Regions from separate parts of the Pseudomonas rhodesiae genome, predicted to be linked through region 2. Evidence: predicted binding sites of a transcription regulator. Region 2 holds the regulator's gene; each other region holds the start of a gene.
The links. The regulator sigma-54, encoded in region 2, starts transcription at its own class of promoters, with help from an activator protein. The targets are predictions, from matches to a motif close to ANTGGCATNNANNTTGCTNT.
Positions count from the first base shown of each region.

Region 1 (4,598 bases), 2.4 Mb from region 2:
GTCGTGATGCATGGCTGGCCTTGGGTTTTAAGCGTCCAAAAGCCCGGCGCAGGCCTTTGCCTAGCGCTCGGCTTCGAAGTTAAGCAGCTTGCTGGCTACACGGTTGCTGTCGACTTTATAGCTGCCATCAGCGATTGCCTGTTTCAACTCGGCCACGCGGGCTTTATTGACAACCGGTTGATCGCGCAGCGAGTCAGTGACCTTCTGCAACTGTTGAGCCTCATTGCTCAGGTGTACCGATTCCCCGCTCTGGCTGGCGCTGGTTTGTTCCGTCTTGGCAGGCACTGGGGCCTTGGTTTCGGCACTTTCTTTGGCACCCGTGGTGCGTGCAGTACCAGACGTTGCCGGGGAGTTATTTAAACGACTGAAATCAATGACCATGATAAAAAACCTCTGGGTATTTGGACGCTTGCCATGTTTTCGGCCATACCCGGATAAACTTTAGGCGCGAATGACAATAAATCTCCACACGGGACTTCTCGTGCACAGTGTAGGAAAACCCAGCGTCCTCTACCAGCGATCTATAAAGCCACCTCGACTTGTCCTGGGGCGGTCACGCGCGCTTTGATTACACGGTTTGAATTGAGGTTCTTAACCCGGATCTGCTCGCTCATGCCGCCGTTGGACAGTGCTTCACCGGGCATTTTCACGTTCAAGGCGCCGCTGCTGGCGGAGATCACCACCTGGTCGCCCTTGCGAATCACCTCGGCCTGTTCCAGATGGACAAGAGTCAGGACCTGATCGGTGACCACTGGTCGGGTTAATTTCTGCCCGATGGCCTGGTCGAGGCTTGTCAAATACCCCTGATTGATCTGGCTGATGTCGCGCTCGCGTAAGGCGACATCCTCAAACGCGATGATGGCGGTGCGCTTGAGCGGTCGCGCGACCACCACCACATCGCGGAACAGCTTGACCTGCGCCGGCACAAAAACAGTCCAGGGCGAAGCGCCGTCGCATCGGACCCTTACCGTCACACGGCCGATGGGCTGGGCGGGGCTTTCCAGGGTGGCTGTCAATTCCTTGTCGCACATAGGCATGCGCAGGCGAGGGTCCAACTGGTTGACTTGGATTTCATAACGCCCCAGCGTCTGTGTAGTTGCCAGATAATCTTCTACAGTGAACTCAAGAAAGCCTTGAGTGACGCCGATAAGGAGATCAGGCAAGGTGACGTTCTCTGCGCGGGCCGTGGTGCCCAGGCAGAAAGCCAGCAATGCCATCGAGACGCTGAGCAATCTGCGGTGGCGGGGGTGTCGGGAAACTGTCGTTTTCATATCCATAGCCAACAAATAGCAAAGCTCGTGCCGTTTAGTGTCGGGTGCGCGTCGTACCCCCGAAGGTTTTAGCGTAGGAGTCTGGGCATGGCAGGTGTAATGGATTCAGTAAACCAGCGCACACAGCTGGTAGGGCAGAATCGCCTGGAGTTGTTGCTTTTTCGCCTCGACGGCGGGCAGCTGTATGGCATCAATGTGTTCAAAGTGCGGGAAGTGCTGCAATGTCCCAAGCTGACGATCATGCCCAAATCCAGTCCAGTGGTATGTGGCGTTGCCAATATTCGCGGTGCGACCATCCCGATTCTTGATCTGGCTCTGGCGACAGGCTCGTCCGGTCTTCAGGACCGTGAAAGTCCGTTCGTGATCATCACCGAGTACAACACCAAGACCCAGGGTTTCCTGGTGCGCTCGGTGGAGCGCATCGTCAATATGAACTGGGAAGAGATTCATCCACCACCCAAGGGCACAGGCCGCGATCACTACCTTACGGCGGTGACGCGGGTCGATAACCAGTTGGTGGAAATTATCGATGTGGAGAAGATCCTCGCCGAAGTGGCCCCTACCTCTGAGACGATTTCGGTGGGCGTGGTAGACGCCGAGACGGCGCACAAAGCGGTGTCCCTGCGTGTACTGACGGTGGATGACTCTTCCGTGGCCCGTAAGCAGGTGACCCGTTGCCTGCAAACTGTCGGCGTGGAAGTGATAGCGCTCAACGATGGCCGCCAGGCGCTGGATTACCTGCGCAAACTGGTGGATGAGGGCAAGAAGCCGGAAGAAGAATTCCTGATGATGATCTCGGATATCGAGATGCCGGAAATGGACGGCTACACTCTCACAGCCGAGATACGCAGCGACCCGCGTATGCAAAAATTGCATATCGTGCTGCATACTTCGTTGTCGGGTGTATTCAACCAGGCCATGGTCAAAAAGGTCGGGGCGGATGATTTCCTGGCCAAATTCCGTCCTGATGACCTCGCATCCCGAGTCGTCGACCGGATCAAAGCAGCAGATCACGGCTAAGGTTTATTCTTGGCGATCATACGATTTTAGAGGCGGTATCAGTGTCGACAGGTAATTTGGATTTTGAACAGTTCCGGGTCTTCCTGGAAAAAGCCTGTGGCATATTGCTCGGTGAGAACAAGCAGTACCTGGTATCCAGCCGTCTCAACAAGCTGATGGAGCAGCAGGGCATCAAGTCCCTGGGCGAGTTGGTTCAGCGGATCCAGAGTCAGCCGCGCAGTGGGCTCAAGGAGATGGTGGTCGATGCCATGACCACCAACGAAACCCTGTGGTTTCGCGATACGTATCCGTTTGAAGTGCTTAAAAGCAAGGTGCTGCCGGAGGCCATCAAGGCCAGTCCCGGACAGCGCTTGCGCATCTGGTCGGCGGCCTGTTCTTCGGGGCAGGAGCCGTACTCGATTTCCATGGCTATCGACGAGTTCGAGCGAACCAACATGGGCCAGTTGAAGGCTGGAGCGCAGATTGTCGCCACAGACTTGTCCGGGACCATGTTGAATAACTGCAAGACCGGCGAATACGACACCCTGGCGCTGGGGCGCGGTTTGTCCCAGGAGCGTTTGCAACGTTACTTCGACTCCAAAGGCGCGGGCCGCTGGGCGGTGAAAGCGCCGATCAAGAGCCGAGTGGAGTTTCGCTCGTTCAACCTGCTCGACAGTTACGCCAGCCTGGGCAAGTTCGACATGGTGTTCTGCCGCAACGTGCTGATCTACTTTTCGGCCGAAGTGAAGAAAGACATCCTGCTGCGTATCCATGGCACGCTCAAGCGTGGCGGCTACTTGTTCCTCGGTGCGTCTGAGGCGCTCAACGGCCTGCCGGATCACTACCAGATGGTGCAGTGCAGCCCGGGCATCATCTACCAGGCCAAGTAAACAAGGCCTGTGCAGTCAAAAATGTGGGAGGGGGCTTGCCCCCCGATAGCGTTGGATCAGTCACCTGTCCATGACTTGATACGCCGCTATCGGAGGCAAGCCTCCTCCCACTTTTAGTTTTGCGGCAATCCCCCATTGCCGCTTTACTGGCGCCAAGCGGAAGCCGCTTGCCGCTTTTCTGGCATTGCCGCCGGCAATTTCCGCTTAAGTCCTTGATATATGGGGGCTGAAAAAATTGGCATGCACCTTGCTATACCTCTGTTAACGAACAGCAGGTCAGCCTAAAGGTCTCCGCCATGAGCATCAGCTTCGACAAAGCGCTCGGTATCCACGAACAAGCCTTGGGCTTCCGCGCCCAGCGTGCCGAAGTCCTGGCCAACAACATTGCCAACGCCGACACCCCGAACTACAAGGCTCGGGATCTGGACTTCTCCGCCGTGCTCGCTGCACAGCAGGACAAGACCAAAAACGGCACCTTTGCCTTAAATATGACCAACAGCCGTCATATCGAAGCACAAGGTCTGAGCAGTGGTGACGAGTCGCTGCTTTATCGCACGCCGATGCAGCCGTCCATCGACCAAAACACCGTCGACGCGCAGTTGGAGCAATCGGCCTATGCCGAGAACTCGGTGAACTTCCAGGCCAGCTTTACCCTGCTCAACAGTAAATTCAAAGGGCTGATGTCAGCCCTGCGTGGAGAGTAAGCTATGTCCCTGTCCAGTGTTTTCAATATTGCCGGCAGTGGCATGAGCGCGCAGACCACGCGCTTGAACACCGTCGCCAGTAACATCGCCAACGCCGAGACCGTGTCTTCGAGCATTGACCAAACCTACCGCGCCCGTCACCCGGTGTTCGCCACCATGTTCCAGGGCGGCCAGAGCGGTGGCAGCGATTCGCTGTTCCAGAACCAGGACGCCGCGGGCCAGGGTGTGCAGGTACTCGGCGTAGTCGAGGATCAAAGCAACCTCGAAGCCCGTTACGAGCCCAACCATCCGGCGGCGAACGAAAAAGGCTACGTGTACTACCCGAACGTCAATGTGGTCGAGGAAATGGCGGACATGATTTCGGCCAGCCGCTCGTTCCAGACCAACGCGGAAATGATGAACACCGCCAAAACCATGATGCAGAAGGTCCTGACCCTGGGTCAGTGATAAGGGGCGCCAACCATGGCCATTGTCGATACGTCTAATAACACGGCGGTTCAAGACCTTTTCAACTCGAAGGTCAAGACGGCGTCGGACAACACTAATTTAGCCGATGCTTCCAAGGCCGCGACCGGCAGCCAGTCGCTGGGCAAGGATGCATTCTTGCAGTTGCTGGTTACCCAACTGAAAAACCAGAACCCGCTGTCGCCTCAGGACAACGGTGCGTTCGTCGCTCAACTGGCGCAGTTCAGTAGCCTGGAAGGCATCAATACCCTGAATGACTCGGTGAATGC
Region 1 is NZ_CP054205.1:4,580,609-4,585,206, reverse strand. It holds gene HRH33_RS20700 (flagella synthesis protein FlgN) at 1-12, opposite strand, end outside; gene flgM (flagellar biosynthesis anti-sigma factor FlgM) at 61-381, opposite strand; gene flgA (flagellar basal body P-ring formation chaperone FlgA) at 522-1,277, opposite strand; gene HRH33_RS20685 (chemotaxis protein CheV) at 1,359-2,291, shown strand; gene cheR (protein-glutamate O-methyltransferase CheR) at 2,333-3,160, shown strand; gene flgB (flagellar basal body rod protein FlgB) at 3,457-3,864, shown strand; gene flgC (flagellar basal body rod protein FlgC) at 3,868-4,311, shown strand; gene flgD (flagellar hook assembly protein FlgD) at 4,327-4,598, shown strand, end outside.
Region 1: flgB (flagellar basal body rod protein FlgB) is a predicted target of sigma-54. The motif match lies at 3,395-3,414, and genes of this name have one in related genera.

Region 2 (4,598 bases):
ACGTTCACGAGGGAACGGCCGGGGGTCAGGATAGTTTCAAGTCGGATCATGGGGGGGAGAGTTAACGACCTGTACCTTGCATCAGGTGCAGATTCTTTTCCTTATGCTTTATGAGTTGGCGGTCGAGCTTTTCGTACAGCGAGTCAATCGCGGCATACATGTCGTCATGTTCGGCATTGGCGACGACTTTGGCATTCGGTATGTGCAGGGTGGCCTCGATTTTCTGCTTGAGCTTATCGACCTCCATGATGACCTGCACATTGGTAATTTTGTCGAAATGCCCCGCAAGCTTGTTCAGCTTGCTCTCGGTGTACTCACGCAGGGGCTTGGTGACTTCCAGCTGGTGTCCACTGATGTTGACTTGCATACAGCTTCTCCTTCGTTGCCAGTGCATAAAGCGGCAGGCCGGGATGCCTGCCACTGGAACGCTATGGCCCGCCCGTCACATCAAACGCTTACGCTCGCTGGAAGGCGCGATCCCAAGGGATTCGCGATATTTGGCGACGGTTCGACGGGCGACCTGAATGCCTTGTGCCTCCAGTAAACCAGCGATCTTGCTGTCACTCAACGGCTTTTTCTGATTTTCCGCGGCAACCAGTTTTTTGATGATCGCGCGGATCGCCGTGGACGAGCATTCGCCGCCTTCGGAAGTGCTGACATGGCTGGAGAAAAAGTATTTCAGCTCATAAATACCCCGTGGGGTATGCATGAATTTCTGCGTGGTCACCCGTGAAATTGTCGACTCGTGCATGCCGACCGCCTCGGCGATGTCATGCAGCACCAGCGGTTTCATCGCTTCGTCGCCGTATTCCAGGAAGCCGCGCTGATGCTCGACGATCTGGGTGGCGACTTTCATTAGGGTTTCATTGCGGCTTTGCAGGCTCTTGATGAACCAGCGCGCTTCTTGCAGCTGATTGCGCATGAAGGTGTTATCGGCGCTGGTATCGGCGCGGCGCACGAACCCGGCATATTGCGGATTGACGCGCAGGCGCGGCACCGATTCCTGATTCAGCTCCACCAGCCAGCGCTCGTTGTCCTTGCGTACGATAACGTCCGGGACAACGTATTCGGCTTCGCTGGACTCGATCTGCGAGCCTGGGCGAGGGTTGAGGCTTTGCACCAGCTCGATGACCTGGCGCAGCTCGTCTTCCTTGAGCTTCATGCGTCGCATCAGTTGGCTGTAGTCGCGGCTGCCCAGCAGATCGATGTAATCGGTGACCAAACGCTGGGCTTCGCTGAGCCAAGGGGTCTTGGCGGGCAACTGACGCAATTGCAGCAGCAGGCACTCGCTGAGGCTGCGGGCGCCAATGCCGGCAGGCTCGAACTGCTGGATGCGGTGCAGGACGGCTTCGATTTCGTCCAGCTCGATATCCAGTTCCGGGTCGAAGGCCTCAAGGATCTCCTCAAGGGTTTCGTCCAGATAGCCCTGGTTGTTGATGCAGTCGATCAGGGTCACGGCGATCAGCCGATCGGTGTCCGACATCGGCGCCAGGTTCAACTGCCACAACAGGTGGCTTTGCAGGCTTTCGCCGGCGGACGTCCGGGTGGTGAAATCCCACTCGTCATCGTCGCTGCTGGGCAGGCTGCTGGCGCTGGTCTGGTAGACGTCTTCCCAGGCAGTGTCCACGGGAAGCTCGTTGGGAATACGCTCGTTCCATTCACCTTCCTCCAGGTTATCCACCGTCGGGGCGGTTTCCTGATAGGAGGGTTCCTGCACATCGGAGTTGGGTTTTTGCTCGATGTTGTCAGCCAACGGATCTGCATTATCGAAGTCGTCGCCTTCTTCCTGGCGTTCGAGCATCGGATTGGACTCCAGAGCTTCCTGGATCTCCTGTTGCAGGTCCAAGGTCGACAATTGGAGCAGGCGGATGGCCTGTTGCAGCTGCGGTGTCATCGTCAGCTGCTGGCCCATTCTCAGGACTAGCGATGGTTTCATGGCAGGGGCTTAACACCTTATTCGCCGGCGCAATGCGCCATCCACGACAGGGCGCGTGAGCGCCAAACATAAGCAAATTATATGCCTGATATCGGGGGCTTTGCCTAGAGCGCGGTAACAATAAAAATCCAGAGGCTTTCATTGCATCCGCGCACCAGGCTAACGTCCTGCCAACGCCTTGTTAAAGGCTGTTTACAGGCGGAACTCGTGGCCCAGGTACACTTCCTTGACCAGTTCGTTGGCCAGGATGGTGGCGGCATCGCCTTCGGCGATCAGTTGACCATCGTTGACGATATAGGCGGTTTCGCAGATATCGAGGGTCTCACGTACGTTATGGTCGGTAATCAATACCCCGATGCCCTTGGCCTTGAGGTGATGGATGATCTGTTTGATATCGCCAACCGAAATAGGGTCGACGCCGGCAAACGGTTCGTCCAGCAAGATGAACTTGGGCGCGGTGGCCAGTGCGCGAGCAATTTCCACGCGACGACGCTCACCACCGGACAGGCTCATGCCAAGGTTGTCGCGAATGTGGTTGATGTGGAATTCCTGCAGCAGGCTTTCCAGCTCCGCGCGACGGCCATCGCGGTCAAGCTCCTTGCGAGTCTCCAGGATCGCCATGATGTTGTCGGCGACCGAGAGTTTGCGGAAGATCGACGCTTCTTGCGGAAGATAGCCGATACCGGCGCGGGCGCGACCGTGCATCGGTTGGTGGCTGACGTCCAGATCGTCAATCAGCACGCGGCCTTGGTCCGCTTGAACCAGGCCGACGATCATGTAGAAACAGGTGGTCTTGCCGGCACCGTTGGGGCCGAGCAAGCCGACGATCTGGCCGCTGTCGATCGACAGGCTGACATCGCGCACAACCTGACGGCTTTTATAGGCCTTGGCCAGATGCTGGGCTTTCAGGGTTGCCATTACTCGGCCTTCTTCTTCGGCTGGATAACCATGTCGATGCGTGGGCGCGGTGCGCTGACCTTGGTGCCGTTGGCGCGGCCCGCCTGGGCGACCTGAGTCTTGGTGTTGTACACGATCTTCTCGCCTTCGGTGGAGTTACCGTCGGCGCTCAGCACCTTGGCCTGATCGATCAGCACAATGCGGTTCTGCTGCGCATGATACTGGATGGTCTTGCCATAGCCCTTCATCGGGCCTGGATCTTCTGCCTTTTGCTTCTGTTCGAAGTAGGCAAGGTTGCCCACCGACGTCACCACGTCGATGTCGCCTGCCGGGGTGCGCGTCAGAGTTACCGTGTTGCCGGTGATCTTCATCGAGCCCTGGATAATGATCACGTCGCCCTTGTAAGTGGCAACGCCTTGCTTGTCATCCAGCTGAGCATCGTCAGCCTGGATGCGGATAGGCTGCTCGCTATCGTTCGGCAGAGCCCAGGCGCTCACGCTTCCCAGTGCTGCGCCAAGACCGAGCAAAATCGGGAGAGTTTTAACGAGCCTCATACTGTCCTCTTACGTTCGATAGCAGGTGTATCCTGCTTTCTTTCAAATACGCTTTCATTCCCTTGCCAGTCGATACACCGCCAGCGCCGTCGATTCTAACGTCTTGCTCGGTCTGCGCATATTGCTTCTGTGGGAATACGGTCATGCGACTGCTGGTAATAATGGTGTCGCGGTTCTGCGCATCGGTACGCGCGACGCGCACCGAGTCGATCAGTTCGACTTCGGTGCCGTCGGGGTTCACCTCGCCACGCTTGCTAGTGACGTGCCACGGAAACTCCGTGCCGCGATACAGGTTCAAGTCCGGATTGGTCAGTAGGGTCACCTCGCTGGCCTTCAAATGTTCGACTTTGTCCGAGGTCATTTCGTATTGCACCTTGCCATCGGGCAGGAACTGCACGCTGTAGGCGTTGGTGGCGTAATAGTCGATAGCCCCATCGTCGACCTGCGCCACAGGTCGGTCGAGAAACCGCTCCGGGCTGATATTCCAGTAGCCCACCGCCAGGAACAGCGCGGCGATGACTCCGAATAACAGGAAGTTGCGAATCTTTTTGCTCAGCATAAAACGCTCTATAGGTAGGCGGCGTGGGCCGCTTCAAGACGGTCTTGGGCGCGCAGTATCAGCTCGCAGAATTCGCGGGCGGCACCTTCGCCGCCACGGGCAGTGGTGATGCCATGAGCGTGCTCGCGAACGAACGCCGCCGCGTTGGCCACCGCCATGCCCAGCCCGACCCGGCGGATCACCGGCAAGTCGGGCAGGTCGTCACCGAGGTAGGCGACCTGTTCATAGCTTAGGTTGAGTTGGCCCAACAGTTCGTCCAGAACCACCAGTTTATCCTCGCGGCCCTGATACAGGTGAGCAATCCCCAGGTTTTGCGCGCGACGTTCCACCACTGGAGTCTTGCGACCGCTGATAATGGCGGTCTGTACCCCGGCCGCCATCAGCATCTTGATGCCTTGGCCGTCCAGCGTGTTGAATGTTTTAAATTCGCTGCCATCTTCCAGGAAATACAAGCGGCCGTCGGTCAGCACGCCGTCAACGTCGAAGACGGCCAACTTGATGTGCTTGCCGCGCTGCAACAGGTCGTTGCTCATTTACATCACTCCCGCACGCAACAAGTCGTGCATGTTCAAGGCGCCGATCGGGCGGTCGTCACTATTGACCACCACCAGCGCGCCTATTTTGTGGTCTTCCATGATCTTCAGCGCTTCGG
Region 2 is NZ_CP054205.1:1,195,723-1,200,320, forward strand. It holds gene ptsN (PTS IIA-like nitrogen regulatory protein PtsN) at 1-50, opposite strand, end outside; gene hpf (ribosome hibernation-promoting factor, HPF/YfiA family) at 62-367, opposite strand; gene HRH33_RS05285 (RNA polymerase factor sigma-54) at 443-1,936, opposite strand; gene lptB (LPS export ABC transporter ATP-binding protein) at 2,129-2,854, opposite strand; gene lptA (lipopolysaccharide transport periplasmic protein LptA) at 2,854-3,387, opposite strand; gene lptC (LPS export ABC transporter periplasmic protein LptC) at 3,374-3,946, opposite strand; gene HRH33_RS05305 (KdsC family phosphatase) at 3,955-4,479, opposite strand; gene HRH33_RS05310 (KpsF/GutQ family sugar-phosphate isomerase) at 4,480-4,598, opposite strand, start outside.

Region 3 (4,598 bases), 2.5 Mb from region 2:
AGGCGATATGACCTCGATGTTCCGAGCTGTTTTGGTGATTGGCCTGTTAAGCCTGTGTAACGTCCCCACGCTGCTGGCGGCGACTCCCGTGAGCGAAAGCAAGCCCGCGGCGAGCGCACAGAACACTAAGCCGGCGCCGGCTAAGACGGCCGCTTCTGCGAAAAAAAACGCCGCCGCTAAGAAACGCGCGGCGGCCAAAAAGGCCAAGTCTGCCCACGAAGTGGCCGAGACCAAACTGCCGCCGGCCCAGTTGGACCTGTCATTGCCTTCGGACATGGTCAGGCACTTGCAGCCGCTGGGCACCATGCCCCAGCCCAAGAGCGTGCCATTGCTGCCGCCGATGTTCGGTGAGAAGCCTACCGATAATAGTGCTTTCCAGATTAACGGTCGCCTGCTCAGCAACGAAATGCGCCTGCAATTGCGCAACGAAGAGCGGCGTGATGTCGAGGGAGCGGCGCTGGATTTCGAATTCAAGCAGTAAACTTTTCCTACCAAGTGACTCGACGTTTCGACCATCTGTCGCAGACTGGTCAGTCACTTTCGTTTTGTGTGAAAAACCGCTGTTGGACCATTTTAAAACGGCTGTTTAAGGGCGTACTCTAGCCCGGCCATCCTATTGAGTCGTCGAGGACCTGCTGGTCATGAAATGCCGTGAAGGCTGTGGCGCTTGCTGCATCGCCCCCTCCATCAGTTCGCCGTTGCCCGGCATGCCCAATGGCAAGCCGGCGGGTGAACACTGTGTGCACCTGTCTGTCGAACTGCTCTGCCAACTGTTCGGCCAGCCGGAACGGCCGGCGGTGTGCAGTGATTTCAAGGCTGATATCGAGGTGTGCGGCACCGACCAGGCCGATGCGATCCGTTTGATCGGCTGGTGGGAACAGATGACGGCGGCTTGATGGGCTTTACTCTCGGAACTTGAACAATAAGGAATACAACAATGGGTTCGCTGAAACGATTGGCTATGGTGTGCGGCTTTACCGTGTTATTTGCGGCCACCGCCCAGGCTGAAGAATGGGTGACCGCCAAAGACGACGACGGCATCAAGGTATCCCTGAGCGAAGTTGCCGGCTCCAAATACAAGGCGTATCGAGGTGTAACGGTGATCAAGGCGCCCGTCGCCAAGATCCTCGCTATCCAGGAGGACGTGGTTGGCGCATGTGCCTGGATTCATGAGTGCAAGTCGCAAAAGCTGATCGACAGCAAAGGCGACGAGGCCTGGACCTACACCCAGTTCAACACGCCATGGCCTGTGACGCCGCGTGACTCTTATACCCATGTCACCTCCACCAAAGCGGCTGACGGCAGCGTGACCCGCAAGCTGGAAGGCGTGCCGACTTACAAGCCTGAGGAAAAAGGCTTCGTACGTGTGGCCCAGGTCGAAGGTTTCTGGAGACTGGTGCCAAAGGGCGCTAACGAAACCGAAGTGACCTACCAGGTGCACACCGAGCCAGGCGGCAGCGTGCCTTCGTGGCTGGCCAACAAGTTCGTGGTCGACGCGCCGTTCAACACCCTCAAGGCGCTCAAAGCCCGCGCGGAAAAATAAGCGCGATTGATCGGGTGCTTCCTGCCTTGGGTGGAACGTTTGGCGAACCCCCAAGGTCCAGATAAAGGTGAGCCCACACACGGGTTTTATCGAGGAGGCACCGATGCAAACGTGGCAAATTACCTTCGTTGATGATCACGGCGAAAAATCCGTAGAGCAGTTCACCTGCGAACAAAAGCCCAGCCTCGAAGACGCTGCGCATATGATTCGCAGCAAACTGGTGCCGGTTGCCGCCGAACTTGACCTCAATGACCTTGAGGGGCGCAAGCCGGAGCCGACCGTCAAGATCCTCAAAGACCAGAACAGTATCCAGATTCTCGACATTTCTCCCGCCGCCTGAATATTCCCTGTCCTCCACCCAAGCGCCTCTGGTGGAGGCGATTGCTTCGCGCTACTCTGCAAACGAGATCAGCGAATGAATCGCTAAGGTCTGGTCTTGTCAGCTACATGCTTGTTTTCCAGCGGTGAAACCATTGCCGTAGTTCCCTCGCCAGTAAGGCGCGGGCTTCGGGAAGCACGGAAAGTCTATCCATCGTATTGAGGAGCACTTTTCATGAGCACAGCCTATCAAGAAGACATCAGCACCCACGTTCTGCGCCGCATGAAAGAAGGCGGTTTCGATTTTTCACGGTTCCATCCCATTGAGTTCTACGCGATTTTCCCCGACGAAGAACGGGCGCGCAGAGCGGCGGGCGAATTTCGTGGCGAATCCCTGAACGCTCAGGTCAGTGCGCGCGATGATGGCGCCTGGTACCTGGAACTGAGCAAGATCATGTCTGCAACCTACGACGGCATAGGAGACTTCGAGCAAGACTTTGAAGCAGTGGTCGAGCCCTTGGGCGGCATTATCGAGGGCTGGGGCGTCAAGCAGGAGGTGCGGGGGCGGCCGATGTAATGGTGCGTCCTCCACATCGTTAGCAACGCAGCGTATCGGCTGACCTTCGGGTCGGCCGATTTTGTTTGCGCCGGCGCGAACCCCGGCGGAACTTGCGGGCTCTTTTCATGCACCAAAAAAAAGCCACCCGAGTAGGGTGGCCGAAGGGAAGAGCGGAGCGCTGAAGGTCTGTTCAGCAGATGGTGGCGATTATCCGCAGCTATGGCGGGCCAGTGAAATCAACTCTGACTATGCTCTTGATAGTCAAAGCCCGCATTACGATGAAGCGCGCCACGACACACCAGGCATTCGACGCACCAGGAAGGTGCGATTAACTGCCTGGATCTATTCAACTCACTGATTTTTAAGTGTTTATGCCGATGGCACGGGCCTTGCGATGGTTCTTGCGTCCGGGTGACAAGGAGTACGGCATGATCCGCACTTATTACGACGAAATGTACGACGGGGCAGGGCAGGTCCGCCCCCATTACCGCGAGTTCGCCCGCTGGTTGGCCCAAACCCCTGATGAACTGCTGGCCCAGCGCCGGCGCGAAGCCGATTTGCTGTTTCACCGCGCCGGGATCACCTTCACCCTGTACGGGGACGAACAGGGCACCGAGCGCCTCATCCCTTTCGACACCATCCCCCGCAGCATACCGGCCAGTGAATGGCGGACTATCGAGCGTGGCTGTATTCAGCGGGTCAAGGCGTTGAATATGTTTCTCGCTGACCTTTACCACGAGCAACGCATCATCAAAGCGGGGATCATTCCCGCCGAACAGGTGCTGGCCAACGAGCAATACCAATTGGCAATGCAGGGCCTGAACTTGCACGGCAATCTGTATGCCCACATCGCCGGGGTCGATCTCGTACGCGATGGCGACGGCACTTACTACGTGCTGGAAGACAACCTGCGTACACCCAGCGGTGTCAGCTACATGCTTGAAGACCGCAAGATGATGATGCGCCTGTTCCCCGAACTGTTCGCCGCCCAGCGCATTGCGCCGATCGATCATTACCCCAACCTGCTGCTCGATACCCTAAAAAGCGCCAGCCCCCTGGATAACCCCAGCGTGGTGGTGCTGACCCCGGGCCGATTCAACAGCGCGTTTTTCGAACATGCGTTTCTCGCCCGGGAAATGGGCGTGGAACTGGTTGAAGGCGCCGACCTGTTCGTGCGCGATGACCGTGTATTTATGCGCACCACCGATGGCCCCAAAGCGGTGGACGTGATTTATCGCCGTCTCGACGACGCGTTCCTCGACCCCTTGGCCTTCAACCCGGAGTCCATGCTCGGAGTGCCCGGCCTGTTGGCTGCCTATCGTTCGGGCAATGTGGTGCTGGCCAATGCCATCGGTACAGGCGTCGCGGATGACAAGTCGGTGTACCCCTTCGTCACCGAGATGATCCGCTTTTACCTGGATGAAGAGCCGATCCTGCAGAACGTTCCGACATTCCAGTGCCGTAAGCCTGACGAGTTATCCCACGTACTGGCTAACCTGCCGCAGTTGGTGGTCAAGGAGACCCAAGGCTCCGGCGGCTACGGCATGCTGGTCGGCCCGGCCTCCACGGCGGCGCAGATCGAAGCCTTTCGCGCGCGCATCATGGCCAAGCCCCATGCCTATATTGCCCAGCCCACGCTGTGTCTATCCACGTGCCCGACCTTTGTGGAAAACGGTATTGCCCCGCGCCATATCGACCTGCGCCCGTTCGTGCTGTCCGGCAAGGAGACGCGTGTGGTCCCCGGCGGCCTGACTCGCGTGGCCCTGCGCGAAGGCTCGCTGGTGGTCAACTCGTCCCAGGGCGGCGGCACCAAAGACACCTGGGTGGTGGAGGACTGATGCCATGTTGAGTCGAACTGCTTCGGATCTGTATTGGATGTCGCGCTACCTGGAGCGTGCGGAAAACCTCGCGCGCATGCTCGACGTGAGTTATTCGCTGTCGCTGATGCCCCAGGACGGACGCGGCGATGGCCTGCATGAACTGGCGATGCCGTTGTTGATCACCGGCACCCTGGAGGATTACCACGAGCGCCACGGCCAGTTGCACGCCGAGCGCCTGCTGCACTTTTTTGCCCTGGACGCGGCAAACCCCGCCAGTATCTACAGTTGCCTGGGCGCAGCGCGGGCCAGCGCCCATGCGGTGCGTGGGCGAATCACCGCAGACATGTGGGAAAACATC
Region 3 is NZ_CP054205.1:4,515,167-4,519,764, reverse strand. It holds gene HRH33_RS20375 (translation initiation factor 2) at 8-481, shown strand; gene HRH33_RS20370 (YkgJ family cysteine cluster protein) at 642-896, shown strand; gene HRH33_RS20365 (START domain-containing protein) at 938-1,543, shown strand; gene HRH33_RS20360 (hypothetical protein) at 1,647-1,883, shown strand; gene HRH33_RS20355 (ribonuclease E inhibitor RraB) at 2,097-2,438, shown strand; gene HRH33_RS20350 (circularly permuted type 2 ATP-grasp protein) at 2,849-4,258, shown strand; gene HRH33_RS20345 (alpha-E domain-containing protein) at 4,263-4,598, shown strand, end outside.
Region 3: HRH33_RS20350 (circularly permuted type 2 ATP-grasp protein) is a predicted target of sigma-54. The motif match lies at 2,797-2,816, and genes of this name have one in related genera.